DNA from 3 places in the Paenibacillus sp. GM2FR genome. Region 3 is predicted to be linked to each of the others. Evidence: riboswitches for the same ligand, from Rfam matches in the RefSeq annotation. Region 3 holds a riboswitch; each other region holds the start of a gene.
The links. Region 3 has a riboswitch for cyclic di-AMP ahead of PAEVO_RS22905 (hypothetical protein). Riboswitches for the same ligand answer to the same signal wherever they lie in the genome.

Region 1 (10,690 bases), on a different contig from region 3:
GCTTTAGTTCTGCATATGTGGATAACATATTCGGTGATATGCTGAAGGTGGCCGCGGTCAATGCGGCAAAAGCTTTGGATCCGGATATTAACAATATAACCAATTCGCAATTGGTGGAATTGAGTAAGGAGATCGGCGTCACCCACATTTCGCTATTGGTCCGGACGAATGATGATATCGTTGTTGCCCGATCCTCCTCTCAAGATGAAATCGGTCTTTCCACAAAGAACTGGGGGTACTGGCATACGGCTTTTCAAGAATTGTTCCAGTATGGTAAAGTCGTATCCGTTTCCGAGGGTCAGCGCGCCGATCATTTTTGGTCAGGACCGTTTGAGTTCTCCACATCCAATCCGGAATTCATTGATAAATGGGGATACTATTACGATAGCAAGCGCAATTATATCATTGATCCCTACATAAGGAATTCGAATATCAAGGACTTTGTGAAGATAACAAGCCCGGATACGGTTGTGAAGGAAACGTTGAAGTCGAATCCGCGAATATTGGAAGTAACAGGCATCAACCCTGAAACGTTTGGCAATGAATATATGAGAGAAGATGGAACGGATGACGTTCATCACAAGCTTCGCAATCGTCCCATTACATTCGGCACCTACGACTATGGAAGCCTGGACCAAGATGCGGAAGCTGTGAAGAGGGCTGTTTCTACCAGCGATAATGTGGTGTTTGTCAGTACCATCAATAATAAGAAGGTGCTAAAAAGCTTCATCCCCATCGTATCTGAAAATAAACCGACCAGTGTCATCAGTGTTGTCATGGATTATGAAGCCATCTCCTCCGTAATGAGGGAGCAGATGATCAGTCTTGTGGCCATCTCATTGGTTTTATTGGAAATCGTGATATTCGGCAGTTATATTGTTGCGGGGTATTTTACCAAGCCGATTCAGGCCATCCTGGGGACGGTAAACGATGTCTCGGATGGTCACTTTGATCGAAGGCTGGAGGTAAGCAGCCGGGACGAGCTGGGGCAGCTTGCGGGTCGAATCAATGCGATGACACGTAATCTGGGTAACTATACGAGCCAGTTGAAGCAAATGGTCGATGAGAATCAATCCGTTAAGGAATATCTGGAGTCGGTCATTAATCAGACAGCCGATGCCATTCATACAACCGATACCTATGAACGGGTTATTAGTGTGAATAAAGCGTTTGAGCAATTGTATGGTTGGAAGGCGCACGAAGTGGTTGGACGGAAGCTTGCACTTGTGCCTCCGGCCAAAGAGGAAGAAGAAAAGGAACGCATCCGCCGCCTGCGGGCCGGTGAACGGCTTCCTCCGGTGGAGACGGTCCGTCTTCGCAAAGATGGAAGCACGATCGAGGTCAGTATCAGCACCTCGCTGGTGCACGACGAGAACGGTGAGGTTACCTCCATGATTAGCGTGTCTCGGGATGTGACGGAACGCAATCGGATCGAGGAGCTGCTGCGTCGTTCGGAGAAGCTCAATACCGTTGGCCAGTTGGCTGCCGGCGTTGCTCATGAGATCCGAAATCCGCTTACGACGCTCCGTGGATTTCTGCAGCTTCAGCAGCAGACCCACAAAGTTAATCCGGACCATATTGATCTAATGCTGTCCGAGCTGGATCGAATTAACCTCATTGTCAGTGAATTTCTGATATTAGCGAAGCCGCAGGCGATTCATTTCCAAGAAAGGGATGTCCGAGTCATCATGGGAGATGTCATTTCATTCCTTGACAGCCAAGCCCATTTGTACGGTATCGAATTCAAATTGAAATTTACTGATGAACCCACGTACGTACACTGTGAGGAGAACCAGCTCAAGCAGGTGTTTATCAATTTGCTCAAAAATGCGATTGAAGCGATGCCGGATGGCGGCAGTATCTGGATTGACCTTTCAAGGCCGAAGGGCGAATGGGTACAAATCGATATTCGGGATGAAGGTCAAGGCATTCCGGAAGATCTGATGCCGCATCTTGGCGAGCCTTTTATTACAAATAAAGAGACGGGCACAGGGCTAGGATTGATGGTAAGCCAGCGTATTATTCAGGGCCACCGGGGTATGATGGAAATCGAGAGTGAAGTGGGAGTAGGAACCAAGGTGAGCATGGTTCTGCCTGCGGTTCAGCGGAATGCAATTGAGGGATAAGCAAGAAGTAGTTACAGATAAGGGGATGGCATCTTGAGAATCAATAAATTTATCAGTGAAACGGGATATTGCTCACGTCGTGAAGCGGACAAGCTGGTGGAGAGCGGGAAAGTTACCATTAATGGCGTGGTGGCAGTCCTGGGAAGCCAGGCAGAGGAAGGCGACGATGTGCGTATCCAGGGAAAGCCGCTTCAGGATAAGAAGAAGCAACATGTGTATATTGCTCTTAATAAGCCGGTCGGGATTACAAGCACCACCGAACCGCATATTAAGGGCAATATTGTAGACTTCGTAGGTCATAACGAGCGTATTTTTCCTATAGGACGATTGGATAAGGACTCCGAGGGACTGATTTTGCTGACGAATGATGGGGATATCGTCAATAAGATCCTTCGCTCCGAGGGGAAACATGAGAAAGAATACATTGTGACGGTGGATCGCCCGGTAACGGAATCCTTCCTTAGCGGGATGTCCAGCGGCGTAAAAGTTTTAGGTGAGATGACTCTGCCCTGTGAGGTCACTCGAATGTCCGAGCGTGTATTCCGAATCATTCTGACAGAGGGTAAGAATCGTCAAATCCGCAGAATGTGCAGCGCTTTTGGTTATGAGGTCCGAAAGTTACAGCGAATCCGGATTATGAATATCCGTCTTGGCAGTCAACGTATCGGCTCATGGCGCGACCTTAACGAGAAGGAGAAGGAAGAGCTTGGCCGGCTGCTGAACTACAGGCTCGAGTAGCTGACTGGAATACTCCTATTACCTTAAACAAAAACAACCGATGGGATCTGGAGACCAGATGCATCGGTTGTTTATTGTGTGTTATAGTCTGTAGGGACCGTTCCCTTTTGAGTTATTCATTCACGCTTGTAAAGGTCGCGCTATCCTGGTATTTACGTATAATGGATACCTCGACTCTGCGGTTCTTCGCTCGTCCAGCAGCGGTATTGTTATCGGCAATCGGATGGTATTCACCATAACCGATCGGCATGAACCGTTTAGGGTCCAGCTCCGAGTTGGTTAGCAAAATCTTCATGAACTGCAAGGCCCGATCCGAGCTTAAATCCCAGTTCGATGGATATCGGCTGTTCGAGATTGGCACATTATCCGTATGACCGGATACAATGATTTCATAGTCCGGGAACTTGTGAAGCATTTGCGAGATGGCCTTCGCCAGTTTACGGGCCTCCGGCTTCACAACGGCCTCACCGGAAGGGAACAGGGCGTTATCCCGTATCGTAATGACAAGCTGGGAGTGGTTCAACTTGGTGCTGAGCTCCGAGGTTAAACCGTTATTCTTAATATAATTATCGAGCTGCTTCTTCAGCTTCTCCAGATCCTGTTGCTCCTGACGCATCAGTTCTGCACGTCGTTGGTCAGGTGTTGTTGCGGGAACGGAAGGTGATGTCGCTTTATGATCCTTAATATTAGGCGGATCATCGCTGGATTCCGTTTTGCTGTAGTCCAGCACCCCGGTTCCGCCGGTAAGAGCAACGCTGAAGGCTTCGCTCATTTCTTGAAATTTGCGTGCATCCGTCGCGCTCATGGCGTACAGCACCAGGAACAGGGCCAGAAGCAAGGTCAGTAGGTCTGCGTAAGGAAGAAGCCAGGATTCGTCGGCATGCTCCTCATGCGGCTCGTGTCTAGTCTTTTTGCTCACTAGCACCAGCCTCCCTCTCGCTGAGCTCAGCCCGTTCGGACGGTGTCAGGAACACGGAGAGCTTTTGATTGATTGCAATGGTGGATACACCGGATTGAATGGACAGCAGGCCTTCTACCATCATCAGGCGGATTTCAACCTCGCGTTTGGATAGACGCTTGAGTTTATTCGCAATCGGGTGACAGATGACATAACCGGTGAAGATACCGAGCAGGGTAGCGATAAACGCAGCCCCGATGGCATGGGCGAGTTCGCCCATATCTTCCATGTGGGATAGTGCAGCGATCAAACCGATAACGGCTCCAAGTACCCCGAGGGAAGGTGCATACATACCGGCCTGGGAGAAGATCAATGAGCCGGAACGATGGCGCTCTTCGGTGGCATTAATATCTTCCATTAATACATCACGTACGAATTCCTGATCGTTGCCGTCAATGATCATGCGCATCCCATTACGCAGGAAGCTGTCATCAATCTCATCGACTTTGGTTTCCAGAGCCAGCAGTCCTTCACGGCGTGTGATCGAAGCCCATTCCATAAACAGCTTGATCATATCCGTTTTGTCCATCAGATTCTGTTTCACGAAGGTCATTTTGACCAGCTTCGGAATCTTTTTCAGCTCGACTAGCGGAAATCCGATGAATAAAGTTGCTGCCGTACCGCCAAGAATGATTAGATAGGCTGCCGGATTATACAAAGCGAGAAGGGAGGCACCTTTCAGGATCATGCCCACCAGTACCGCGACGATACCGATTATTAAGCCTATAATTGTTGAAATTTCCATACCACACCTCATCCGTGAGAAATAAAATAACGAATCCATTCGTCAGAACGGCTCTCATGGAGAACCGGGCCCCTTATGTGGGGCGTTATCCTATTTATCGTCAGGTCGGGCTTTTTTTTTTAGTTGTAATTTCCGGTATAATGGAAGGAAGGGAAACGAAGCTAAGTACGGCAAGGAAAGGAGTGATTAAGATGGGCGTTAAGCACGGAAGGGATTATGGCGAAATTCTGGCAGAACTAACCGAGGCGGTCGGGCGAATTTCCGACAGCTATGTCTTCTTTGAAATGGAAGCTGAGGATTGGGGCAATCTGGGTGAAGCCGAGCAAAATGAGGTTCATGAGGCGCTGGCAGAGGATTTGTTTTATGCGCTGGGCACAGAGCCGGTGATTAACGTTGGCAGCGGCGTGGTCATGCATGATCAGACGAACCATCGAATACATATTTTGATCGGTGAAGAAGAGTTGGCTTTTGTGGCCCTTGTGTAATCACTCCAGTTATCAACAGATACAGGGCAGAATAGAATAGATGACAGATAGCCCATATTACGTGTCAGTCGGCTTTAAGATAGGTTTTTTTCGGGGAGGAAGATAAAAGATGCTTTATACGCAGCAAGAAGTAGAGGCTCATCTGGAAAAGCTTGAGGGTTGGGAATTTGAACAAGGGAGATGGATCGTACGGAAGTATACCTTCTCCTCCTTCATGAAGGGAATCGCTTTTGTTGATGAAGTGGCAGCTATTTCGGAAGCTTTCGGACATCACCCCTACATCACCATAGATTATAAAGTCGTTACACTTCGTCTCACTTCTTGGGACGACGGTGGCATCACGGCTGTGGATATTAAGGAAGCGCAGCAGTTTAACGAAGCCTATGAGAAGAGTCGTTCGAAGGATGGCAAGGCGGCACAATAGAAGGGGAAGACGGTAAGTCCCCTCGGAGGTCCCGAATATGTAAAAACACGCTTGCCCCAGGAAGAACTCCAGGTGCAGGCGTGTTTTGCGTATAAGCTGATTTATTTTTTCTCAGCAAGGTACAGCGCGATGTTTGCGATTTCATCAGGCTTAAGTTGATCTTTAAAGGAAGGCATTCCCTTACGACCTTTGGTTACAACGTTGAAGATCGCGTCCGCATCCATGTGTCCGCCCACTTGATTCAAAGCCGGTCCAGCGCCGCCTTGAAGTTGGTCGCCGTGACAGCTAATGCAGCTTGCTTTCAGTGTAGCTTCCGCTGCGGCAGCATCGAGAGTCACTTCCGGCATGGTCGGCTTCTCTTCCTGAGCTACCTGTTCCTTACCTGGGAGCGTAAACATCAGCGCAATAGCCAACGCACATGCGACGAAGAACAATCCGCTCATGATCCATTTTTGCATCGTCATATCGTCCCTTCTATGTATACTGCACTTTTGCACTTGTCTCCATTATAAACCAACATCCATAGACAGCATAGCCAGTTGTGACAAAAAAAGCAACTATACGGCGTGGCTTCATAAAAAGTACACAAAATTGTGCTTTTTCATATAGACAAAGATTACTATTCCTCATTTGCCGGGGGCTCATACACCATACAATGGAAAAGGGCGTTACCCGTTGGCGTAAGCCGCTCGTACGTATCGGTGATGTGAAAGCCCGCCCTTTGATAAGCGCGAATCGCACGCTCATTCCAGGTCAACACCTCCAGGTCAATTTCGTCGGCAGGGCGCCTCCGCCTGGCTTCCCGGACAATCGTCTGCATAAACCGTTTACCCATTCCACGCCCGCACCAATCAGGCCGCATGCCAAGTCCGATTCGTGTAACCTCATGCATCGGAAACAGTTGGGCAAACCCCCAAAGGGCCTCCCATTCATCCAGAATCGAGATGTACTGCCTCTGGCGAATGTCCGGATCGCCAAACTCCACCTCAAGCCCTTTCATCTGCTCCCAGGGAAGAAAGCCATAGATATTATAGGGAGGAGGATAGGTCCAGGCGCATATTTCTTCCGCGTGCTCTTCACGCATGATTACAGTGTGAAATGAAATCGGTGTTGCATCCATTTGCGAAATCCTCCTATCGTATGCATGAATAATAACCATTTTACGAATATTCAAGTCACATCAAAAAGCCCGTCAAAGAGAGGTAAGGGCTCCTTTAACGGGCAAGCAGTATGTATAGGATGATTAGCCTCTATAACTTAGGATGTTTCACCGGTTGACTCTTCATACTTATCATTGCTCATAATACGCTTCGCACCCACGTATCGCTGATCATAGTACTCCTCTGAAAGGCGGTTAATTACCACGCCGCGGTTGGAGGAGGCATGGGCAAATTTGTCATCGCCGACATAAATGCCGACGTGGGAGATGCCCTGGCCCGATGTGTTGAAAAACACTAAATCGCCAGCGCGCAGCTCCTTACGGGATACACTTGTCCCCATGTCGAATTGAGAGCCGGATTGATGCGGTAGCTTCAGACCGAGTTTAGCATATACATACATGGTGAAGCCGGAACAGTCAAATCCGCTCGTGGTCGTGCCGCCGTAGCTGTATTTTGTACCTAGCACCTTATCGATTTCGTGATCCAGCGCACGATCCGCAAACACGCTGCCAACGCCCAAAGTGAACAACAGCGTGATACTCAGGGCTGCTGTCGATAATGTTTTCTTCAGCATGGAAAGCTCCTTTTCGTTGCCTGCGAGGTTAGCTTGAGGGTTCGGTTGAAGGTTCCCTATGATCTCTTGACGGCAAGATCAATTCACCCGTGGGTTGGTTCCCCCGCTTCCCGTTCGGCCGGGAATTCGGCATAGCAATCTATGATTAAAGCACTTACATTAATGACAAAGTTGTTACTGCGTCCATTCTATCAGACAGCAAGCGAGATTGGCAATTATTTCTTGGTGAATTTCGCTATTTTTCAATAGCATTAGCCGTCGAAGCATCGGATAAAATCAATATTTTTCCAAAATGGGTGTTTAATGAAGGGAGAGAAGGGTATATAAAGGGTAGAAGATGTGAAGACATGGCGAAGTGAAGTGAACTTGTAGAATAAATTTCATTTTTTTTCGAAAAGCGGGAACTTTTCCGTTGTCCTGAACGTTATAAAGGTATAGACAGAATAAACAAAAGAAAAAAGCCGCTGGATGAGATCGGCACAATCTCATAAGCCCAGGGCTTTCTTGTAAGAGTAAATCAATAAAGTTCCAACATTAATTGTAGTTCACAGCTACAGATTTGTACGTATTTTGACTCATAATTCTCTTAGCGCCTACATATCGGTTGGCATAATAGCTCTGGCTTAGCGGACTGATAATGACACCACGCGAAGATGAGGAATGAGCGAATTTGCCGCTCCCAACATATATACCCACATGAGATACACCTCTACCGGATGTGTTGAAGAACACGAGATCGCCAGCTTTCAGGTTGCTCTTGGATACTGCCGTACCTACTTTGTATTGAGCTGCAGATGTACGCGGCAGGCTAAGGCCAAGCTTCTTGTAAACATAGCTGGTGAATCCGGAGCAGTCAAAACCATTCGTTGTGGTTCCGCCTGTTTTATAAGAGACACCAATGGCTGGTTTGATTGCAGTATTTAATTTGGAATCGGCGAAAGCGCTTCCGGTCCCTAATGTGAGTGCGAGTGCGAGGCCTAGAGAAACAGCCGTTAACTTCTTTTTCAAAACAAAAGCTCCTTCCATTGCCTGCGAGGTTAGCTTAAGGGTTCGGTTGAAGGTCCCCTATGATCCCTCTCTTGCGAGATCAATTCACCCAAAACGGATCCCCCGCTTCCCATATCGTTATGGGAATTCGGCTCCTTAAAATGTTGATGAACCCATTCATTGACGTCTGACGTTCCAACATAGATAACGAATTTACATCGTTCCAACAAAAAGTTACAGTAAAGATGACAAAGTTGTTACTAACATATTCGTTATTTTAGCAGAGTATTAACAATTTGGCAAACGAGGAAAGATCATTTTTAAACAAAAAAACCTGTCCCCATCTTGGGGAAACAGGTTTTTTTGTAATTTGGCGCTCAGAAATTTGTAATATAGAGGATAAATGAACTCTTATTCTTTGTAAAATCAAGACCCGGATAGAAACGTGTCACTTCGGATTACAGCTTATTCGCGAGCATGTTTCATCATTTCAGGGTAACGAATTGTAACGATTAAGGATGCGATGAGGAGGAATCTCTCCACAAATGATATTGAGCGGAAATTACCCAAATTTGGAAAAGTCCATTCAGAAAATAAGAGGCCTGCTGAATAATTAAGCCGATCAACCCGGCCCAGAAGAGCGAAGCCGAGCTCAGGAGCAACAGAATGACACAGGCGGATCCGCCGATGGTGATGGATAACAGCACTGCCGTGCCCAAGCGGCGGAAGAGCGCATGGAGAGAGCTGATCATACCAAAGTCTCCCGTGCGCCCGAACTGCATATAGAGCAATAACAGGCGGATTAGATAGGCGTACAAGAACCAGCCAACGGCATACGGCAGTGCATGAAGGAGCAGAACAGGCTCCTGAATCCCATTTAGCAGAATCGGAAGAATTTTGGGCAGAAGCCAGTAACCGGGCACAAAGGTGAGAATAAGCTCAATCAGATAGAATAGCGTTACAGGTTTCCACAGTTTGCGCATGCCAGTGAAGAAGAATAAACCACGCTCGCCCTTGGCTTCCTGGTGAAGGTTGTAGAAGATGCCGGCCCGAATGAGCGGGGTGAGAACCATCCGGATCAGGAGCAAACCGGCCAGAAGCCATCCGTAGGTGTGGACCGTGCTGCTCAGGGTTAGGCTCATCTCGCCCTCATAGAAGAATAACAGACGGCTGAGCTCGTTAGGGGCAGAATCCGGATATCGCATCAGAAGGGGAACGACTGCCGATTTTACGAGTCGGTACAGGCAGTATCCCCACAGCAAACGGTATAAGAAGAGCAGAATCGAGACGTATAGCTGGTCTTTAACACTGGTCCACCCTTGGCCTGCGTAACTTTTCATGTGCTCCCCCCTCACCATGACAGGCTGCCGAACAGCGTCTCCACAAGCTTGGTAATACTGAGATTCCAGCGTGTAACCACCTTCGGATCCATTCCTGCCTTCATATAGTTATTGATGTGTTTGTTCTCCAGGACGATGGAGTATTTGGGATCAACCATGGCCCAGGCGAGCGGAGTGCTGTACTCCAGGGTGTAAGTAACTTTGCCGTCCTTGCCGCTCCAGGTCCGCTCCACCGTTTTGCCATCCTCAAAGGCGAACACGATCGGCACATTGGTTATATCCCCGTCCTTGCTCGTAATCTTGACCGTAGACTCATAACGAGGATGTTCCGCCGTGCCTTTATTTTTGGTTTTGATCACGTCGATGGCGACATCCGCCATCTGGCTTCCATATACATATTGGTCAAAATACGGCTGCCAGGACGTTTTGCTTACTTGCTCTACAACTTTCTGGAAGTCGGACGTGGTCGGATGCTTGAACCGGTATTTCTGGGCATACGTATGAAGAATCTTCTCCATCATCTGCGGACCGACCTGCCGTTCGATGCCTTGCAGCACCAGCTTGCCCCTCGTGTAAACATTCAGTGCGTAGTTTTCGTGGGAGCTGTATTTCCAGGATTCCATCTTCAGCGGTGCAGGGGAAGTAATGGATGCTCCCTGAGCTGCCGTATTGGAGGTAATACCGTATTCTTTTTCCATCACTCGTTCTTCAGCATAGGTTGCAAAGGCCTCGTCCAGCCACGCTTCCTCAAATTCATTACTTGCGATCATTCCGTAAAAATATTGATGGGCGATCTCATGAATGACGGTCCGCTCCAGCTCATATCCCGGCGAATCGTTTTTGGCACCGAAGGCCGTGACCAGCGTCGGGTATTCCATGCCGCCTGCCCCGTTGCCCGATTCCGGCGGAACGACGATGGACAACGTGGAATACGGATAGGTTCCGTACCATTTTCCAAACGAAGCGAGTGCCGACTTGGCGGCATCAAAGTAACGCTCCTTTAAGTCTTTATGGGCCGGATCGAGATACAGCTTGATGCGGACCCCCGGTACGCCTGGTGCGGAGAATGCTTCTTCTGCCGTGACAAAGTTTGGCGATGCCGACCAGGCAAAATCATGCACATCATCCGCATAGAATTGATAAATTTTTTCCC
Region 2 (10,690 bases), on a different contig from region 3:
ATTGGCATCGCCGAGCACAATTTCATCCGCGTGCCCCATCTCCATTAGAATCTTCAGCAGCTCAGGAGAGAGCACATGAGATATGCCTTTTAGCATGATATGACATCCTCCTCTATCGAATTTAAATGTAAGGCTTGGATATGTCAGGAGAACATCATTCTCTTAGAATCCCTTAACCTCACTGTTGTACCTGCTGCTGTTCAACAAGGGTCTTGTAATGTTGGTATGCTGCCTCCCAATCCTCGTTGGACTCAGGCTCGTACCAGGCAAGCGGAAAAGACCGCTTGACGAGCTCTACGCCCTCTTCCCGATTGCGCAATGTGCCATTCGCCACAAATTGAACCAGCATGTTCCCGATGGCACTTGCTTCGACCGGTCCGGCCCACACCGTTCGGCCCATGGCATTGGCCGTATACCGGCATAACAGCTCGTTTTGAATGCCTCCGCCAACCATATGGAGCCCATCGTAGCGCTGCCCTGTAAGGACCTCTATCCGTTCAAGTACTTCCCGGTATCTTAGGGCCAGGCTCTGCAGTATGCACTGGACATACTCTCCGGTGCTATGCGGAATGGACTGCCCGGTCTCCCGGCAGTAATCCCGAATTTCAGCCGTCATATCCGCCGGATTCATGAAGCGCAGGTCATCGGGGTTTATGAAGCTGCGGAACGGTTCCGCGTCCTGTGCGAGTTCAACCAGCTCTGAAAAAGAATACGTCAATCCTTGATTCTCCCATTGCCGCTTGCACTCCTGAAGAATCCAGAGGCCCATGATATTCTTCAGCAACTGGAAGGTTTGATAAGCTCCACCCTCATTGGAGAAGTCTTCTTTCAGCACGTCCGTATGGACAAGCGGCTCCGGAAGCTCTGTTCCGAGAAGCGACCAGGTTCCGCATACAAGATAGGCAAAACGGGATGTGTTCGCCGGAACGGCTACCACGGCGGATTCCGTATCATGCGATGCTACAGCAATCGCTTTAATTGCCGGAATGCCCAGCTCTTGCGCCACCGTATCCTGCAGTCTGCCGATCACGGTTCCCGGCTGTACGGGTTCAATGAACAGGGATGCGGGAAGCCCCAGCTCCTCCATTAAGGGTTCATTCCACTTGCCTTCTGTAACATGGTATAGCTGAGTGGTGGTTGCCATGGTGAACTCGCACGCCTGGACCCCGGTCAGAAAATAGTTCAGCAGATCCGGAGTGAGCAGAAACTTATCCGCAATGTCCAGCATCGGGGATTTTGACTTTCGCATCGCATTTAACTGGAATATCGTGTTAAACGGCATGAATTGCAGACCGCTCTCTTGAAACAGACGTTCTCTCCCGACCTGCTCGCAGGTTTCCTCCACCATGCCTTCCGTGCGCAGATCCCGGTAATGATAAGGAACTCCGATGAGCTCCCCGTTACGGTCAATCAGTCCATAATCGACGCCCCATGAATCGATGCCATAACTGACCGGTTGATGGCCGGTCTGGAACGCTTTACGGATGCCATGCTTCACCTCCTGCAGCAGCATCGGGAAATTCCAGTGCAAATGCTTTCCCATCTGGACAGGTATATTGGCAAAGCGGTGAATCTCCGTAATCTTCAGCATGCCGGGGGAGTCATGATCAGAAGCGGTAATTTCGCCCAGCAGCGCCCGGCCGCTGCTGGCCCCCAAATCAAACGCAAGCACCGCAGATGAATTGCTCATACGCCGCATCCTTCCTCACCTTTAGTACGATACCTATTCAAATTCCAACAACCCGAGATCTGAACCTTAACCAACATTTATTTCATCTTCTGCAGAAGCTGAATACGATAATCTTCGCTCTCCAGTGCAGCGATATCATCTACTTCCTGGTCCGTCAGCGGCACCGGCGTGCCGGCCGCCTTGGCGCTCAGATAAATTTTGGCGCTCTCTTCAACCACCTGGGTTCGGTAATACGCTTCGCGCAGATTCCGGCCGGTTGTGACCAGTCCATGGTTACCAAGCAGTATGGAACTGGCCATCGTCACTTTCTCCGCGACGGCATCTGCCAGCAAATCTGTTGTCGGAATGATGTAAGGAATGTATGCCGTACGTCCAACCAATGCCGCCTGGTCCGGGAACATCACCGGCAGTTCCTTCTCCACCAACGTAAAGGCAATGCAATGGGATGGATGTGTATGCACCATCGCCCCGATATCGGGGTTGCTGCGGTATCCATACAAGTGCATCAGCACTTCGGACGAAGGTCGTAGACCTATATCGGTAATATCGCCGGTTGGGATATCCACTTCAATCCATTGCTCCGGCTCGATCTCCTCCAGCGCAAAGCCGCTCGGGGACAAATACATTTTGTCCCCGGCTCTCGCGCTGATGTTTCCTCCCGGTCCTACAACGAGTCCGCTGTCGACGATTTTTTTGGCATATTTGCAGAGCTCGTTTCTCGTTTCTACATTCAGCATGATTCGCTCTCCTCTCGAATATGACCTTATTTATATAGAGGACCGAAGTTCTGGCAAGCGCGGAAATCGGCGCTCTCCGGATCGGATGTTCCGAACATTCCCCATGCGCGTGGACGGAACACCTCTTCGGCGGGCACATTATGCATGTTGACCGGAATACGTAGCACCGAAGCCAGCGTGATAAGATCTGCTCCGATATGTCCGTAACTGATCACGCCATGGTTAGCACCCCACTGGTTCATGACCTCATAAACGCTTGAGAACGCACCCTGTCCTGTAAGATTCGGTACAAACCAGGTCGTTGGCCATGTCGGGTCGGTACGCTTGTCGAGCGTGTCATGCACCTCCGCCGGCAAATCCACGGAATAGCCTTCAGCGATTTGGAGCACGGGACCAAGCCCTTTCACCAGGTTAAGACGGAACATGGTCATCGGCATGCCGCCGCGCGTCAAGTAGTCGGTCGAGTAACCGCCTCCCCGGAAATACTCCAGGTTAGCCGGTCTCCACTGCGTGGCCTTGAGCGTGCGATCAACCTCTTCATCCGTGATCTCCCAGAACGGCTTCATAGCCGGTTTGCCGTCTATCTCCTGCTCGCCCGTTCCATCCAGTGCAGCCGAGCCGGAATTAATCAGATGCAGAATCCCGTTCTCAGCTTTGCCTTCCAGCTTATAGCCGGTAACCCGTTCCACCGAAGCCGGACTCCAGTACGTCCGCACATCCGCAAAAATCTGTGCCGTGTTGGTCAACAGGTATCCGAACAGCATGCCGACTCCATTGAGGCTGTCATTCTCCGTTGCCACGATATACGGCGAACGTCTGCCGTTCCAATCGAAGGAGGAATTGAGGATGGTCTCCAGGAAGTCACCGTTAGGGGAATGATCCGTCCACTGGCGCTGACCTTGGAATCCGGAAGCGATTGCGCTGTGGCCCTGAGCTTCCTCTTCGAAGCCAAGCTCCTTCAGACACGGATTGCCGATCATCAAATCGCGGGTGATCAGCGTCATTTTAACGACGGTTTCCCACTCCAGATCCTTGCGCTCCCGGCTGTTCTGGAGATGATCCGGGTTGTTATCCGGTCCTTCCGTACAGTTCTCCTTCACCCAAGCAAGCGCCTGCTCATACTCTTCAGGGTCATAGATGCCTTCTTCCAAACGGCGCGTAAACTCGCTCATGTCGACATATTCATTCCGCATGCCCAGATACTCCTGGAAGAAGCTGTCGTCCACGATCGAGCCGGCGATGCCCATCGACACCGAGCCCATGGACAAATACGATTGTCCGCGCATATAAGCTGCAGCCAAGCCGCTCCGTGCAAAACGCAGAAGCTTCTCTTGAACGTCATCCGGAATACGGGTATCCCCCTCATCCTGAACGTCTTCGCCATAGATGCCGAATGCAGGAAGTCCCTTCTGCGCATGCGCAGACAGTACGGCGGCCAGGTAAACCGCGCCTGGACGTCCTGTTCCGTTGAAGCCCCATACCGCCTTCGGACGCGATGGATCCACGTCCATCGTCTCGGTGCCGTAACACCAGCAAGGCGTAACGGTTATGGTCAGGCCGACCTCGGCATTCTTGAATTTTTTGGCAGCCGCAGTCGCTTCGGCCACTCCGCCAATGCAAGTATCCGCAATCACGCATTCAACCGGCTCGCCGTTCGGATATTTGAGCTCCTTCGTCAACATCTCAGCGACGGCCTTGGCCAGATTCATGGTCTGTTCCTCGAGAGATTCCCGTACCCCTCTCCGTCTTCCATCTATCGTAGGGCGAATGCCGATTTTCGGAAATCCGTCCCGCCATCTGTAATCGTTTTCAATTGTCATGTTTGTCACGCCTCCCTATAAGGAATATGACATCATTGTAAGATTAATCGGTGCAAGAGATAACCCACTATTTTGTTATATCGAATCTTAATTTCAGCAAGACAGTGAACCATTCCGAACAGCCGATGAAATCGATTTCCGCATCGAAGAGCGTTTTGCATTATAATAGGTAGAGGATGTTGCTTTCCAGGAGGGACCAGAACGTGCCAAAGATCGAAATCTCGCATAGCAAAAGCGATCACTTCCGCTTCCTTAAAAATCCGCAGCTGCTCTTTGCCGGGCAGGTCGTGGACGAGGACTTCTTTTATGGACCGCCGCAAATTCATGATTTCTGCGAGATCATCTATGTAGTAGAAGGACGCGGAGAATTCACCATTGCAGGAAAAATATACGAACTTCACAAAGGCGATGTAGCGATTTATAACCCCGGCGTTCCTCACGAGGAGAGATCCATCACGGACGGGCCTTTTAAGGTGATATACTGCGGCGTGGATTCGCTTCACATTGAAGGGGTTCCCCAAGGGATGCTGCTCCCGGCTTACGTGGAGCCGGTCATATCCTGCGAGAAATACGCTTATAAAGTGGAGAGCTATCTTTCCGAGATCCTCCGCGAATGCGATTCGCAGGTGCTGGGGTATGAAACGCTGAGCACCAACCTGCTGATGTCATTGATTACCGTGATCTATCGCATTGTGGATGTTAAACACCAATTCCAGTCCTTGAAGGGCAAGAACGAAATCGCGCTGCGGACCAAACACTTTATCGACACCAATTATACCCAGAGCATCAGTCTCAAGGACATCGCCGATACGATGTATGTCAGTCAGCATTATTTATCCCACCTGTTCAAAAAAGAAGTCGGCGACTCCCCCTTCAATTACTTGATATCCCGCCGGATTGAAGAGGCCAAGCGCTTGCTGGCAGATTCCGAAATGCCGATCCATGAGGTTGCTTCTCAAGTGGGTTACGGCAACGATAAGTACTTCTCTATGTTATTCAAAAAAATTACCGGTCAAACGCCGAGCTCGTTCCGGGAACAGAGCAAACTGAGCATGGAGTAAAGCATTAGCATTTTGATCTTTCCGAGCAATGCAGGCAGCCGTTGTGGTACGGCTGCCTGCTTTTTTAGTATGAAACGGCAATCTGCTTTCGATGTCGTCAAAAATATGGGGCATGCTTGATTTTGATGGGACCGACCGCTTCGATCTTGCTCTGGCATCCCAGTCGATATCCTTCTTCAATCTCTTCGGGATCCAGGCGTCGTTCTTCAGCCAGATTGGGATCGGACAAATACTCGATTCCCTCCACCACCATGCAGCGGCAGCGGGCACAAGTTCCTCTTTTGCAAAAAGAGTTCCAGTCGACGTCATTCCGCTCGGCCAAGTCAAGCACCGTCATGCCTAGAACGGGAGCCACGCTGCGCTGAACTTCGCGGCCTGTAAGCTCAATGATCGGATCCGGTACGGCTTCGATCATCTCTTCCGCTGCCGGGTTCAACGATTTATCTCCCCCGCCCTTTTTGTTTTTCCAGAATTTAAACACGCGTTATCCCCCTATGCATGTAATCATCAGGTTATGTAAGAAATCCTCCATTTATTATACTGGAAAGTTTAAAAAATCAACATGCTTACTCTTATCTATTCTATGACATTGACATCACGGAATTGGAACTCTATGAAAATTTTGCTATACTAGCGTATGCTAGACCAAATTCCATATTCTATGAAATCATTCTATTATTTAATGGATCGGAGGAAATACAAAAGCATGCTGCATAAACGAATAGGAAAAACAGCTGTCGCTGCCGCTCTTGCCTTATCCTTTATCGGAACCGCACCCCATATCGGTCAGGTACATGCTGAGCCTGCCATTTCGGTAAAGCTGGATGATGTGACACTAACCTTCGATGCGGCTCCGCGGGTAGACAAAGGGGTCACCTACGTTCCATTCCGGACGGTCGGTGAAGCACTGGGCATTCAGATCACGTGGAACAGCAAGACGCAAACCGTCAAGGCTATAGGCAAGGTGAAAGGTCAAACGACGGAAGTCCTGCTTCAGGTGGGAAGCACGACGGCGACCGTCAACGGTAAAAAAGTAAAGCTTGCAGCTCCTCCAGTCCAACGGGAAGGCCGCGTGCTGATCCCGCTTAGCTCTTTCAGCAGCCAATTCGGTGTCGACGTCGGCTGGAATCAGGCGACTCGCACGGTCTCTCTCGTATCGCCCCAGCGCGAAATGCATTTGAGAGCCTTCTATGCTTTGCAATCTTTCCAAGAACGGGATCTCGTGGGATCCATGAATTCAGTCGCTTTTGGCTGGAGCCGCATCGATCGTGATGGCCAGTTTACGCTTCAAGGCGACGAGTATCGTCTGCCAGGGGCGGCCGGCGACGTGACCCCGCAATCGATTGTTGCGGATGCGGCGGATCAGGAGATTAAACCGTACCTTATGGTTTATGCTCTGGACGGAAACGGAGAATTAACCAAAGTCCTGAGCGACAGCAGTCTGCGCGAAAAGTCCATTGAAGGCATCACAACCGCGGTTGCCGATAACGGGTTCGGCGGCGTTGTGCTTGATTTTGAAGGACTCGGTTTTAAATTGGATGCCGTGAAGCAGCAGAAGCTGCTCAATGATTACGTCAAGCAATTGAAGGTGGCATTGCCAAATGACATTGCCCTGTCCTTAGCGGTCCCGCCATTGAATAGCGCCTACAAAGGCTATGATTACAAGACGCTGGCTTCCATCGCTGATGATCTCATCGTTATGGCTTATCAGTACAATCCGGTCGGAACCAAATCTCAGGTTCCCGAACCAAACAGTCTGGTGGACCAAGCGATCCAGTTGGCACTCCAAGCAGGTGTCCCGAAGCAGAAGCTCCTGCTCGGCATCAGTTTAAGCAGTGAAACCGCCACTTCCGTTGACGATAAGCTCGGCTTGGCCAAGCGTTATGATCTGAAAGGTGCTGCTTTCTGGCGCCTTGGCTTGTTCCGTCTCTATAATAATGGAATAGAAGCTGCTGTGAATGCCTCTGTCGTTAAGGAGTAACCGAACAACCTCTGTGGGATGATAGACTTATCGTAAGAAAAACGTCTATCGACGTACTTTCACAGATGACAGACCGCAGTTAATAGATGTTTTTCTTGCGATATCAGGAAGTCACAAGCTTTCGAAGTTTATACTTTCTGATATCTAAAAAAAGAAAGCCTGACAAGGGCATCCCTTTGTCAGGCTTTCTGGTTATGTATCGAATCCTAAACTGCAATTAATCCATTTAGCTTGCGCTTCCTACCAGCTTCGCATAGTTTTCTTGACTCAACACACGACGCGCCGTGACATAACGCGGCTCGTAATATGAATCGCTAAGCTTGCTGATTCTGACTCCCTTGCTGCTGGAAGCATGCGCAAATTGTCCATCACCAATGTAAACGCCTGCATGGGAAATTCCGCTGCCACTTGTATTGAAGAATACCAAATCTCCGACCCGCAGATCTTCGCGATCCACATGTTCACCGGCTTTAGCCTGGCTTTGGGAAGTGCGTGGAAGATCCATATCAAAATTTCTAAACATGTACAGAATAAATCCGGAGCAATCAAACCCGCTGGTAGTCGTTCCGCCCCATTTGTATGGAGTTCCTACCAATTGCTTCACTTGATACTGAAAATTCGGTTGTTGATCAGCAAATGCTGATACGGCACCAGAAGAAAAAATAATTGCAGACCCTAGCAAAGTGATGACAAACTTCTTCAAAATATGTTCTCTCCTTCGATGCCTACGGAGTTAGCTAAAGGTTCGGTTGAAGGTTCCCTATACTCTATATACAAGAGTAATTCACCCAAGACGGTTCCCCCGTTTTCACAAACGAAATTCGGCAAAATTCATTAACGTTTTGTAACCTTCTCTTAATATAGTATACAAGCAAGGATGCTGTCAATAATATCCTAAGAATCTATCGTTTTATGTTTGGAACTGTCGTAAAGATGGTTAATTTCGGGCGTCCATTTGTTAACCATCTCACACAGTCATGACAATTATGTAACTCTGCTTTCCTGTTCGAACTGCTTTTTTTAGTAATCTAGCAACTTTTAACAGATTTATACGTTTACATATTCAGAAATGAAATTAAAGAGGTGATCGATCACTTATGATTCAAATTACGATGGCTGAAGCTTTGGCTGTCCGGGCAGCAATCAATCGTCTCATGAATCAATTGATGTCGGAACGCTTGAATAACAGCAGCACGATCATTGAAAAAGGGGAAACGGCGGGAATATCCTGCACGCAGCGTGGATGCCATTACGGAAGAGATCGAAGCCGCCGCGGCGGATTACAGAAAGCTGGATTTGCTGATGGCCATCTCCAATACAACGCAAACCATTAGCTGGAACGGCTCCGACATGACCATCATGGAAGCGATCGAGCTGGCCAAACAGATACGCAGCGATATCGGACAGCTTGCTCATCTCGGCTCCCGCAAGAAGCTGGAGCGGCAGAGCAGCCGTGGCAGCGGAGACGGTGCCGTAACGCTGTTCAACGTCGCCTTATATGATCCGGAAGCCTATCAGGCGCAAGCGCGCAAGAAGGAACGCGAAGTAACCAAGCTCTCTTCACTGATTGAACATGCCAATCATACGTCCATGATTACGTTTGACGCATCGAAGTACATGGAGTAGCGGCAGCCGCCGGCTCCAAGCCTGCAGGTCACTCCACGTGCGGGTTTGGAGCCGGCGGTTTCCGCCGGCGGGCGGGAAAGTGCGAGCAACCGCTTATTGTTTGTCGGATACAAACAAACCTAACCAGGAAACCAAAAACTCGCCTCCAGTGAAAACGGATGACGGCTTACGGTTCACGCCTATCACTTGTCACATGTTACGGACTTATAACGAAAAAAATGATCGCTCCGTTTCCCGCTCTCTCCATAAATAGTTGGAAAGCCGCCCTTGAAGGGCGGCTTTTGTCAAATTCGCTTAAGCTCGGTTAACATGAAACTAGGTTGCCGATCCAAACGCTCTCAATCTAACTTCTATTTCATTCTTTATCCTATCCGTAACGTTCTCTTTACACATAGGCTACTGGAACAAGGCCGCAGCTCCAACCAGACCCACATCGTCCCGAAGTCCTGCAGGGACGATTTCGTACGTACCCAGATAGGATGGCATGACCAGCTTATCTGTCATTTCCCGCAGCTGCGGGAATAGAAGCTCGCCTGCTCTGCTTACTCCCCCTCCAATCACGATGCGATCGGGGTTAAAACTGTGAATGACGTTAACCAGACCAAGCGCCATGTAATAAATAGCACGATCGATGACCTCCACAGCGACGGGGTCATGAAGACGTTTAGCCTCGAATACATGCTTGGCGTTGACGCCGGCCTCGGCTGCGGCCAGTTTAGAAATTACGCTGGGCTGGGTGAGCATCCGCTGGGATGCTGCCAAACCGATGGCCGTTCCTGAAGCAAATACCTCCCAGCAGCCGTGGCTGCCGCAATTACACTGCGGACCGCTCGGATCAATGATATGATGCCCAAGCTCCCCTGCAAAAGAACTGCTGCCCAGGAACAGCTTCCCGTCCAGCACGATGCCTGAACCGATGCCTGTGCTTAGCGTCACGTATATCATGTTCGTCGACCCTCTTCCGGCACCTCTTACATACTCTCCCCATGCAGCTGCATTGGCGTCATTCAGCACCTGAACCTCCGTATGCAGATCGCGTTCCATCCAAGCTTTGAGAGGAACATTGGTCCATTCCGGCAGATTCGTACCATGAATGACGATCCCCTCCCGGCTGTTAACCGTTCCGGGTGAAGCCATGCCTACGCCTCGAAGCGGGTGGCCGCCCGACACGCTGCGAATCATGTTCGTAATTCTCGCGACCACTTCTTCGGCCGTACGCGCACCCGCTGTCTCCATTTGCTCCCGGTTCAGCAGCTGTCCTTCGGAATCAAAGAGCGCTGCCGCGATCTTCGTACCCCCAAGGTCAACGCCAACCACAAATTCTTGCTGTTTATTCCATACGGTTTGCAATTTTTGTTCACCTGTTTCCGATAGGTTTGCTACTTCTATTGATGTAAGCTGTCAGCCAATGATCGCAGCTCAACCGGATCAATGGGCTTCAGCCCTGATCGACCGTACCGGACGGCTGAGCCGAAATGCACCTCGCTCACACCGGTCTGGTCGATAAAATCATGTATGATTTCCCACTTCAGGCCATTACCAGCCAATATTTTCAGCTCACTGCCTGCCGTTTGTTCTACAAGCTCCCGAATTCTTGGGATGGCTTGCGGTGCAGGCTGCGGTCCTCCCGACGTTAGGACGCGGGTAACGGACGGGTATTTCTGCAAGGTACGCAGCCCTTCGAGCTGATCCTCCAATTCATCAAAGGCCCGATGGAACGTGACCTGCATATCACCTGTCCATTCCAGCATTTTGACCAAGGAGACCTCGTCAAT
Region 3 (10,690 bases):
TCCTTAACATGATATGAATCGAAGCTTAAGGTCTATGGTCCAGCTGCTGAATGCATCATGGTGGGGTGTTTAGGATCTTCTGGTGAGAAGCTCTATGTTAGATATGTATGTCTTCCTGCATGCCGTCATGATTTTTGCATATGAGTTAAGATAGAGTGCATTTTGGTTTACCTTTTGCAAAGGGGGCGCACGCATGGACGGAACCGAGCTTTACCGTAAAGTGATCCTGACGGTGTCCGGTAATAAATTCGTGAAGTGGTTGTCGATCAAGTACGGTCGGAAATTGGCGGGCAGATTCATAGCCGGCGATACCTTGGATGAGGCGCTGGATGAAATTGAGAGGCTGAACGAGAAGGGCATTCTCGTCACGCTCGATCATTTGGGGGAGGGTATCACGACGCTGGATGAAGCGGCCGGGTACCGGGAGGAGTATTTGAAGCTTGTGGAAGGGATTGCCAAGCGGGGAGTGAAATCGAACGTATCGCTGAAACCGACACAGATGGGGATGGCACTGGACCCCGAGATGGCTTACGAGAACATCAAGCTGGTGGCGAAAAAGGCGAAAGAGCACCGGAACTTCGTTCGTCTGGATATGGAGGATTCCCCGTACACCCAGGCCACGATTGACATGACACTGCGGCTCCATCAAGAGGGGCTGACCAATGTGGGGACTGTGATGCAGGCCTACTTGTTCCGTACGGAGGAGGACGTCAAGAATTTAATGCATGCCGGTGTTAATCTGCGGTTGGTGAAGGGGGCGTACAAAGAGCCTGGAACCATTGCCTTTCAGCAGAAGCGGGAGGTTATTGACAACTATAAGAAATTGATCAAAATGCATTTTGATCAGGGCGCCTACGTCGCGATTGCTTCGCACGATGACCACATCATCGACTGGGTGAAGGTGTTTGCCGAGCAGAGCCGCATAGACAAACAGGAATTTGAGTTTCAGATGCTGTACGGGCTGCGGATGAACGATCAGGCTGCGCTTGCGCAGGACGGCTACCGCATCCGGTGTTATATGCCTTACGGAACGATGTGGTACCCGTATTTCACCCGGCGGCTGGCAGAGAAGCCGGCTAACCTGATGATGGTGCTCAAAAATATGTTCAAGTGAGCGGGGGAAAACAACCAATTGCAATGGAAGCGAGGACGGTAGCTCTTTCTAGCTGTCGTCCTAGAAATAATACGCCTCCGAGCAGTTCATTAGGTAGGAACGCTCCAGCGGAAGGCTACCTAACCGCTTACGGGTGATGTGCTGTTGCAGATTGGCCTCCAGATCGGCGAGGGCCGATACGGCGAGTTGCATCCGTACAGATCCCCATTGCTGCTGCTTCTGGGCATAGCGAACGGCCTCCGTCACGGGCATGCCTCTCAGCCTTGTAAAGACGGATGCCCAGCGGACCAGATCCGCGAACTCTCCCGTGCTTGGCAGTGCATATTCGGCATACCCGGCCGCGTTTTCGCAGCTGATTTTAAACAAACCGCAGTTGCAGCCTTGATCGCTCGAGGGGATAAAGCGTTCAGCCGAGCTCTGGTCGAAACGGAACATCTCCATGTTGCGGATGGGCTCTTCACATATTACAGGCGATGCGGTTTCGATGACGGGTGCCAGTGCGGCCTCGATGAGTTTCGTCATGATCTACGCTCCTTTATAGGAATGTTATATGCACGGCAAAAAGGCCTGGTGAGCAGAGATACCCCGCTCTCCAGGCCTATTTATCGTTAGAGGCCCTACTCCAGTGGCCGCTTCCGCTTAAGGCTCGGGTGGTGTTCTCTCTCAAAACGCGCCTACGAGGTTAGCTGACGGATTCGGGCTTGAGAGCACCCTACCGCAGCGCCTGACCATCAGGCCTGCGGATTCACCCCGTTCACCAACAGAAGCCCCATTGGCGATTTTGGTTCCCCCGTCTCCCGATCTGTCGGGAGCTCAGCGTAAATGAATGTTTCGAATAGATGGATGAATCATACGCCGGAGGAATCTAAAAGTAAATGGCCATATGGGACGGATACATTCCGAAAATCGATAAAAACCGCAAAAGAAAACGTGTACATTGGGTCGTGTCATCTATTATCATGGCAAAATCTCGGTATCTCGATAGATTACGATAAATATAAGAAAACAAGAGAAATACATAGTATAGAGCAGTATTCTGGAGATAATGGACCGGAATTGGTCCGTTCCTGTTCGACATAACGCCACATGTGTTTTTGCTCACATTTACTTCCTGCAGGGCCAGACGTATGATACGAACTATGAATTGACGGACATCAGAGACAGGCAAATGGGCAGCCGATCCATGAAGGCCTACAGACAGTGTGAGAGCTCAGTTGGGCTCTTTTATGGATCGAATCTCGGGAGAAGGCACCATAGGCCTTCACTGAAATTGCAGGATGATGCGACTCTCACCGCTCGAACCTGATGCTGTGTTGTTTTGCTGGACCTGGATGTTTAGTCAATGGCTAATAGAATAACATGCTACTCGTTTTCAATTTTCGCTGAGTCCTTGAATGGAAAAGGAACGGGGGAACCAGTCGGGAGATGAATCTATCTCTCAGGGGTGAATCCCATGGACAAGATAACGGTCTATGGGTAGGGCGACTCTCACGCCCGAATCCGTCAGCTAACCTCGTAAGCGTATCGAGAGAGGCAACGATTGTCGTGGACTTGGGCCATGGTGTATTTCACCGTGTCCTATTAAGGAGCCTGCGGGAAGAGTTCTTCTCTTTCCACGGGCTTCTTTGTTGTTGCCTTCTCTTTCTGACCTTAGGAGGAGAAAAGAAGATGGAGAAACCGCAGGAATTCATCCTGGTATCCGCGCCGAACAAGGCCGGGGAGGAATTCGTCCGCCAGTTGATTCAAAAACATGTTTCGTTTGCGGCCATAGCCAACAACCGGGCTGAGCAGGAGAGGTTGCTGGATCTGGGCTGCAAACACATTATTCTGATTGATACAAGAGACGAGCAAACCTGGATCATTCCCGAGTTTTCCGTCAGCAAGGTGTTTCTGTTCGAAAGCAGCTTGAATTTGTGCTGTCGCTATTTACGGATTTGCCGGACTTGGACCGCAGAGTCGATTTATGTGATCACCCATTCCAGCAATCCGCGATTGATATACAAAGGGTTGGGTGCTGATGTGGTGCTTCATACGAACCATCGTCACGTGGCCTTTCTCATAGCGTCTATTGGCAGTTAAGCGTTTGGCTGATTTCACAACGAGTTTCGGGAGGTTGTATTCATGCAGGATTTAGTTATGTTGCTTATTTTGGGAGGAACCTACGGACTGCTCATGCTGTTTATGTCCTGGTGCGGGCGTGTGGTTTCGGAACCGGAGGCTGATCAGCCGTGATGATCATGTTGATATTCACGATTTTTATTTTTCTCTATTTGATTTATGCGCTGATTCACCCTGAAAAATTCTAGGGAAACGGCTGAAGGAGGAAGGCATTCGTCATGGGCATTTTACAAATTGCCATCGTTATACTCGTTCTGGTGCTGCTGGTCAAGCCGCTGGGAACTTATCTATACCAGGTGTTTCGCAATGAAAGCAATGGAACGGACAGATGGTTCTTCTGGGTGGAGAAACCGATTTTTGCTCTGATCGGCTTGAAAGAACGCAAAGGGATGACATGGAAAGGGTATGCCGTCAGCTTTGTGTTAACGAATATCGTGCTGGTTGCGGCGGGGTACTTGATTCTGCGGCTGCAAAAGGTGCTGCCGCTGAATCCGAACGGTATCGGTCATATGGAACCGACCTTGTCGTTCAACACGATCATCAGCTTTATGACCAATACGAATCTTCAGCATTACAGCGGGGAGTCGGGATTGTCTTATATGGCCCAGATGGCCGTCATTACGATGATGATGTTTACATCCGCCGCGACCGGGCTGTGCGTGGCGATTGCTTTTATCCGGGCGGTAACCAGCAAGGGCACGACCGTCGGCAACTTCTTTGAGGACTTCGTTAAGGCCCATACCCGGGTATTCATCCCGGCCGCGTTCATCATTGCGATGGTGCTGGTGGCGCTGCAGGTACCGCAGACGTTGAAGCCTACGCTCAGCGTCACGACGCTGGAAGGAAGCGAGCAGCAAATTGCGGTAGGACCGGTGGCTGCACTCGAATCGATCAAGCATCTGGGCACCAATGGGGGCGGGTTTATGGGAGCCAACTCGGCGCATCCATTCGAGAACCCGTCCCCGCTGACCAATGTGATCGAAATTCTGTGCATGTGGAGTCTTGGGGCGGCGCTCCCGTATACGTTCGGTTTGTTCGCCAAGAGCCGCAAACAGGGCTGGATTATTTTTTCGGTAATGATGACCTTATTTATCGGATTCCTGTCGCTGAACTATGCCGCCGAAACCAACGGCAATCCGGCGTTGAACCGCCTGGGCATCGACGTTTCGCAGGGCAGCATGGAGGGCAAAGAGGTCCGGTTCGGGATCGCCCAATCCTCCCTGTTTACGACGGTGACAACCGCGGCCACGACCGGGTCGGTTAACAACATGCATGATACGCTCACGCCGCTCGGCGGGATTACGCCGCTGTCCCTGATGATGCTGAATTCCGTTTTTGGCGGAAAAGGTGTCGGCCTGATGAACATGCTCATGTACGCGATCCTGGCGGTGTTCCTGGCTGGTCTTATGGTTGGCCGAACCCCCGAGTTTCTCGGCAGAAAAATCGAGGCCCGGGAGATGAAGCTGATTGCGATTGTCATTCTGGTACATCCATTGATCATCCTGGCTCCGACCGCACTTGCACTCATGACGGACGCGGGGCAGGCGGGCATTGCCCATGCGGGCTTTCACGGTATCTCACAGGTGCTTTACGAATACACGTCATCCGCGGCCAATAACGGTTCCGGATTTGAGGGTCTGTCGGATAACACGCCGTTCTGGAACGTTACAACCGGACTGGTCATGCTATTCGGGCGTTACATTTCGATGATTGCCCTGTTGGCAGTGGGCGGCTCGCTGATGCGGAAGCAATGGGTTCCCGAGACGCTCGGGACGTTCCGGACCGATAATAAGCTGTTTGCCGGCATTCTCATCGCGGTGGTTCTGATTATCGGTGCATTGACCTTCCTGCCAGTACTTGTGCTCGGTCCGATTGCTGAGCATCTGACGATCCGTTAATAGAAAAGGTGGCCTATTTCCATGAATAATACGAGAAAAAAAGCGATGTCCAAAGAGATGGTCCGTCAGGCGCTGAGGGACAGCTTCACGAAGCTGAATCCCGTCCTGATGATGAGAAATCCGGTCATGTTTGTCGTGGAAGCCGGGACTCTGGTTGTTCTGTTGATGACGATATTTCCGTCCTATTTCGGTACCGAGGGCAGTATCGGATTTAACCTGACCGTATTCGTCATCCTGTTATTTACGCTGCTGTTCGCTAACTTCGCAGAGGCGCTTGCCGAAGGACGCGGCAAGGCGCAGGCCGATTCCCTTAAGCAGTCGAAGCAGGAAATGACGGCCCATAAAGTGATGGAGAACGGAGGGGTACAATCCGTGCCGTCCACGGATCTTCGCAAAGGAGATATCGTGATCGTCACACAGGGCGAGATGATTCCCGGGGACGGGGAAGTCATTGCGGGCCTTGCGTCCGTTGACGAATCGGCGATTACGGGCGAGTCCGCCCCCGTCATTAAAGAAGCCGGCGGCGATTTCAGCTCGGTCACCGGGGGGACGCGGGTTGTCAGCGATACGATCCGCGTCCGGATTACGAGCGATCCCGGGGAATCGTTTATCGACCGGATGATCTCGCTTGTTGAAGGAGCCTCCCGCCAGAAGACGCCGAATGAAATTGCGCTGAACACGCTGTTGATTGTCTTAACGCTGATCTTCCTGATCGTTGTTGTTACGCTCGCTCCGATCGCGAAGTATCTTGGCATCGAGCTGTCCGTTCCGGTGCTGATCTCGCTGCTGGTATGTCTCATCCCGACCACGATCGGGGGCTTGCTGTCGGCGATCGGGATTGCCGGCATGGACCGGGTGACGCAGTTCAATGTGCTGGCGATGTCGGGCAAGGCGGTGGAGGCCGCCGGTGACATCAATACGATGATCCTGGATAAGACGGGTACCATTACGTTCGGGAACCGGATGGCCAGCCAGTTGATTCCTGTCGGCGGCGCAACGCAAGCATCGCTTTCACAATGGGCAGGCGTGAGCTCGCTGCTGGATGAAACGCCGGAAGGACGTTCCGTGCTGGAGCTGCTGAAGAAGGAAGGCCTCGAAATAGATGAAAGCATGACGGACGGGGCGGAATTCATCGAATTTAAGGCGGAAACCCGGATGAGCGGCATGGACCTAAAGGATGGCCGGAAGGTCCGCAAGGGTGCGGTGGATGCCGTTAAGGCGTGGGTGCAGTCGCAAGGAGGCCCCCTCCCTTCGGATTTGACGCCAAACAGTGACGCCATTGCGACAGAGGGCGGAACCCCGCTCGCTGTCGCCGTGGATAACCGCATCTATGGTCTGATCTACCTGAAGGATACCGTCAAACCGGGCATGAAGGAACGGTTTGACCAGCTGCGCCGGATGGGCATCAAGACGATTATGTGCACGGGCGACAATCCGCTCACCGCGGCGACAATTGCCCGTGAAGCGGGCGTTGATGATTTCATCGCGGAGAGCAAGCCCGAGGATAAGATTGCCGTCATCCGCCGAGAACAAGCCGAAGGCAAGCTGGTAGCGATGACCGGTGACGGTACGAACGACGCCCCTGCGCTGGCGCAGGCCGATGTGGGGCTGGCGATGAACAGCGGTACCACCGCAGCCAAGGAAGCGGCCAATATGGTGGATCTGGATTCGGATCCATCGAAGATAATCGAGGTGGTTGCCATCGGCAAGCAGCTGTTGATGACGCGGGGAGCGCTGACCACGTTCAGCGTCGCCAACGATGTCGCCAAATATTTTGCCATCATTCCGGCGATGTTCGCGGCCGCCATTCCAAGCATGAATGTTCTGAACGTCATGGGACTGGGTTCTCCCATGTCGGCGATTCTTTCGGCGCTGATCTATAATGCCATCATCATTCCGCTGCTGATTCCGCTTGCGATGAAGGGCGTGGCTTATAAGCCGATGAGCTCGTCGAAGCTGCTGCAGCGCAATGTGCTGGTCTACGGATTAGGCGGCGTGATTGTGCCGTTCATCGGGATTAAGCTGATCGATATGATCGTCCATCTTTGGATTTAGATATGATAATCATACCGGGGAGATAGATATAACTTGAAGTTGTTTTACGCGGAAAATATGAAGGAAAGGATCGAGGAACCAATGAATAATCCATTGCAAAAAACATCACCGGCGCCTCATGCCAAGGTGGGTGCTGCCCGTATTCCCTTAGGCATTGCCCTAAGAATGAGTCTTGTATTTATCGTGTTATGCGGAGTTCTCTATCCGCTGGTTACGACGGGGGCGGCGCAGCTGCTCATGCCGAAGCAAGCCGGCGGCAGCTTGATCACGGATGGGGACGGAAACGTGGTTGGCTCGGAATTGATCGGTCAGAATTTTACAGAACCTCAATATTTTCACGGCAGGGTGTCCAGCGTTGAATACAACGGAGCCGGCTCCGGCAGCAATAACTATGCACCTTCCAACCCGGACCTGATGGAACGAACGAAGGCCTCAATTGAAGCGTGGAAGGAGAACAACCCGGACGTTCCGGTGAGCGAGTTGCCGATGGATCTGGTAACCGATTCCGGCTCCGGATTGGATCCTCACATCTCCCCGCAGGCCGCGGATATTCAGGTTCCGCGGATCAGCAAGCTGACCGGAATTGCGGAGGCAGAGCTTGATCAGCTGGTAAAGGATCATACGAAGGGACGGGATTTGGGCGTGTTCGGTGAACCGCGCGTGAATGTGTTGAAGCTGAATCTGGCTCTCCAAGAGCTTCTTAACTGATCATGGATCCCTTTCGGAGGAAATCGCCGGAGGAAATCTTGCAGTCGATTTCAAAGCTACATCAGGGACGGCTCAAGGTATATATCGGGGCTGTGAGCGGATCAGGAAAAACCTATCATATGCTTCGCGAAGGACAGACCCTCAGGCTGCAAGGTATCGATATCGTCATATCCGCCGTATCCACGATGCAGCGTCCCGAAACGGTGGAGCAGGTCCGGCATTTGGAGCGGGTGCCCAGCATTCATTGGGTGGAGGACGGCGTAGAGAAGAAGGATCTTGATCTGGACCTGCTGGTGCAGCGCAACCCGGAGGTGGTGCTTGTCGATGGGCTTGCCCATCGAAACCGGAAGGGAGCGAGGCATGCCACGCGGCTGGATGACATCCGATTCCTGTTAAGCCGGGGAATCAGCGTCATCACGACGGTCAATGTGTATGAGCTGGAGGACGTGCAGGGCATTGCCGCCAAGTTGACGGGCATTAAAGCCAGCCATACGGTACCGGCCGATACGCTGGAGAGCGTCGATGAGGTGGTGCTCATTGACGTAACACCTGAAACGATGCTGGACCGGGCACAAGACGGCCTGCTTGGAGCGGGCAGCATATGGAAGCAGGGCAATCTGGCCGTGCTCCGGGAGTTGACGCTCCGCCTCGTTGCCGAAGGCGTGAGCCACTCGCTGGAGCGGTACCGCAAGGAACAGGGACTCGCCGGCCCATCGGGAGCCCATGAGCGTATACTGGTATCTACCCAATATCATTGGAACGGGTCCATCTATATGCGGCGCGGGCAGCAGATCGCAAAGCGACTAAACGGCGAGCTGTTGGCCGTCACATTTGTAAATCCGAGGTTAGAGCTTACCAAAGAACAGGCCGCCTTCAAGCGATCTTTACTAAAGCTGTCGCAGCGGATCGGCGCCAAGCTCGTAGAGCTGCCTCTTCATTCGCGGAGGAAGCTGGCTGACGTGCTGGTTCAATATGCGCTGGAGCATCATGTTACCCGCATAGTTCTTGGCCATTCGAAGCAGACGCGCTGGCAGGAGCTGTGGCAGGGTTCGATCATTCAGGATCTGCTGAAGAAAACGCGCGGGATGGATATTTTTATAGTTGCGGATCGGGCGGAACATGACGGGGAGCGGATCATCCCTGCACGGCTCCATCCACAGCGGCTCCCTTCGGGATCATTTCATCGCTTGAATGAACAGGAGCTGGATCAGAAGATTGAGCGGGTTAAGCGGGGACGGTTCAAGGTTTATATCGGCGCCGCCCCGGGCGTAGGGAAGACCTATGCGATGCTGCGGGAAGGCAACGATCTGCTGAAGAAGGGCCTTATGGTTCTCATCGGTCTGCTGGAGACGCATGGCCGGAAGGATACACGGGCACAGGTAGCTGATCTGGAGGTTCTTCCGCGAAAAGTGATGGACTACCAGGGAACGCGACTTGAGGAGATGGATACCGATGAGATCATTCGTCGCAGACCGGACGTGGTCCTCGTGGATGAGCTGGCGCATACGAACGTGCCTGGAAGCAAGTACAAGAAACGGTATGAAGATGTGCTTGACATTCTGTCGGCCGGCATTTCCGTCATTACGACCGTGAACGTGCAGCATCTGGAAAGCTTGAATGATGCTGTCGAGCAGATTACAGGCGTCCGCGTCCGCGAGACGATACCGGATCATATTCTGCAATCGGCCGATGAGGTCCAGCTCGTCGACGTGACGCCGGAGTCTCTGCAGCAGCGGATGAAGGACGGGAACATTTATGCGAAGGAGAAGGTGCATCAGGCACTCAGCCATTTTTTCAAGACGGGAAACCTGATTGCCCTAAGAGAGCTTGCCTTAAGGGAAATTGCCGATGATGTGGACGAGAGACTGGAATCCTGGCAGCGCAGCGGCTCGCTTCGGGGGCCGTGGCGGCGCGAGGAGGTTATCTATGTCATGGTTGGCAGGGGCCCGCAAGCGGAGCGGCTCATTCGACGCGGCTTCCGGATCGCTCATCGGCTGAAGGCGAACTGGTATGTGGCGTTTCCTCTGGAGCGTCATCACAGTCTGTCCCATGACGACGAGCAGCGCCTGACGGCGATTCAGACATTAACGGAGCGACTTGGGGGAACCTTCACGATGCTGCCGGTAAAAAGGGGGCCAGCATGCGCCTTTTCTTCTCAATGGGTCGCAGCAGCAGATGAGGCCAAGGCCACCCAGTTGATTATCAGCCAGCCGCAGATGGCCGGATGGAAGCTGTGCGCCCGGCTGAAATGGATCAGGAGCCTGTTAAGAAACGCAAGGCATATGGACGTGCTCGTGGTTGCGGATTACGATCCGCATGTTTGACGGCTGAACTGCCGGGAGCTGAATGCTTTGAAAGGACCGGTGAGTCAGGAAACGATGGAAATGCTGAAAGTCCAGGAAGTGCAGAAAACGCGGATAACGCCACATCCCCGAAAACAAGAAGACCGAGAACGCAGCACACTCGGAAGCGCACGAACGCAAGCAATACGCGCAGGTTAGGCAATACAAGCTCAAGCGACACGGATAACACCAAAAAGCCCGCGGACCTGTAATTACAGATCCGCGGGCTTTTTCCATGCTGCCTACACTGGCAAATGGCCGATTCGCAGGCTTGTCCTATTCCCCCGACAGCGTGCGGTCGCCGGTCAAATATTTCTCGGTCAAGATGGAGAGCAGGCGAATGCCAACTTCATTCTCTCCGCCTTCGGGAATGATCAGGTCGGCGTATTTCTTGGAGGGCTCGATGAACGCCTCATGCATCGGCTTGACGGTTGTCAGGTACTGATTATGGATCG

Region 1: it holds a riboswitch for cyclic di-AMP, as region 3 does, so the genes downstream of both, PAEVO_RS32955 (C40 family peptidase) here and PAEVO_RS22905 (hypothetical protein) in region 3, are expected to answer to the same signal.
Region 2: it holds a riboswitch for cyclic di-AMP, as region 3 does, so the genes downstream of both, PAEVO_RS12580 (C40 family peptidase) here and PAEVO_RS22905 (hypothetical protein) in region 3, are expected to answer to the same signal.

Annotation. Positions count from the first base shown of each region.
Region 1 is NZ_MKZM01000014.1:52,002-62,691, reverse strand. Features, by position in the region: gene PAEVO_RS32995 (ATP-binding protein) at 1-2,126, shown strand, start outside; gene rluF (23S rRNA pseudouridine(2604) synthase RluF) at 2,160-2,864, shown strand; gene motB (flagellar motor protein MotB) at 2,977-3,783, opposite strand; gene motA (flagellar motor stator protein MotA) at 3,767-4,567, opposite strand; gene PAEVO_RS32975 (hypothetical protein) at 4,759-5,052, shown strand; gene PAEVO_RS32970 (4a-hydroxytetrahydrobiopterin dehydratase) at 5,162-5,476, shown strand; gene PAEVO_RS32965 (c-type cytochrome) at 5,578-5,934, opposite strand; gene PAEVO_RS32960 (GNAT family N-acetyltransferase) at 6,096-6,596, opposite strand; gene PAEVO_RS32955 (C40 family peptidase) at 6,734-7,207, opposite strand; cyclic di-AMP (ydaO/yuaA leader) riboswitch at 7,213-7,352, opposite strand; gene PAEVO_RS32950 (C40 family peptidase) at 7,745-8,218, opposite strand; cyclic di-AMP (ydaO/yuaA leader) riboswitch at 8,222-8,361, opposite strand; gene PAEVO_RS32945 (hypothetical protein) at 8,710-9,537, opposite strand; gene PAEVO_RS32940 (M1 family metallopeptidase) at 9,549-10,690, opposite strand, start outside.
Region 2 is NZ_MKZM01000008.1:2,825,117-2,835,806, forward strand. Features, by position in the region: gene fucU (L-fucose mutarotase) at 1-96, opposite strand, end outside; gene PAEVO_RS12550 (rhamnulokinase) at 179-1,690, opposite strand; gene PAEVO_RS12555 (class II aldolase/adducin family protein) at 1,768-2,427, opposite strand; gene PAEVO_RS12560 (L-fucose isomerase) at 2,454-4,247, opposite strand; gene PAEVO_RS12565 (AraC family transcriptional regulator) at 4,451-5,308, shown strand; gene PAEVO_RS12570 (2Fe-2S iron-sulfur cluster-binding protein) at 5,406-5,789, opposite strand; gene PAEVO_RS12575 (stalk domain-containing protein) at 6,015-7,289, shown strand; gene PAEVO_RS12580 (C40 family peptidase) at 7,516-7,992, opposite strand; cyclic di-AMP (ydaO/yuaA leader) riboswitch at 7,996-8,126, opposite strand; gene PAEVO_RS12585 (hypothetical protein) at 8,490-8,915, shown strand; gene PAEVO_RS12590 (ROK family protein) at 9,312-10,265, opposite strand; gene PAEVO_RS12595 (copper homeostasis protein CutC) at 10,301-10,690, opposite strand, start outside.
Region 3 is NZ_MKZM01000009.1:411,584-422,273, forward strand. Features, by position in the region: gene PAEVO_RS22895 (proline dehydrogenase family protein) at 194-1,114, shown strand; gene PAEVO_RS22900 (hypothetical protein) at 1,175-1,636, opposite strand; cyclic di-AMP (ydaO/yuaA leader) riboswitch at 1,770-1,943, opposite strand; cyclic di-AMP (ydaO/yuaA leader) riboswitch at 2,485-2,652, shown strand; gene PAEVO_RS22905 (hypothetical protein) at 2,783-3,193, shown strand; gene PAEVO_RS34930 (potassium-transporting ATPase subunit F) at 3,352-3,420, shown strand; gene kdpA (potassium-transporting ATPase subunit KdpA) at 3,451-5,130, shown strand; gene kdpB (potassium-transporting ATPase subunit KdpB) at 5,152-7,185, shown strand; gene kdpC (potassium-transporting ATPase subunit KdpC) at 7,267-7,893, shown strand; gene PAEVO_RS22930 (histidine kinase) at 7,896-10,217, shown strand; gene udk (uridine kinase) at 10,512-10,690, opposite strand, start outside.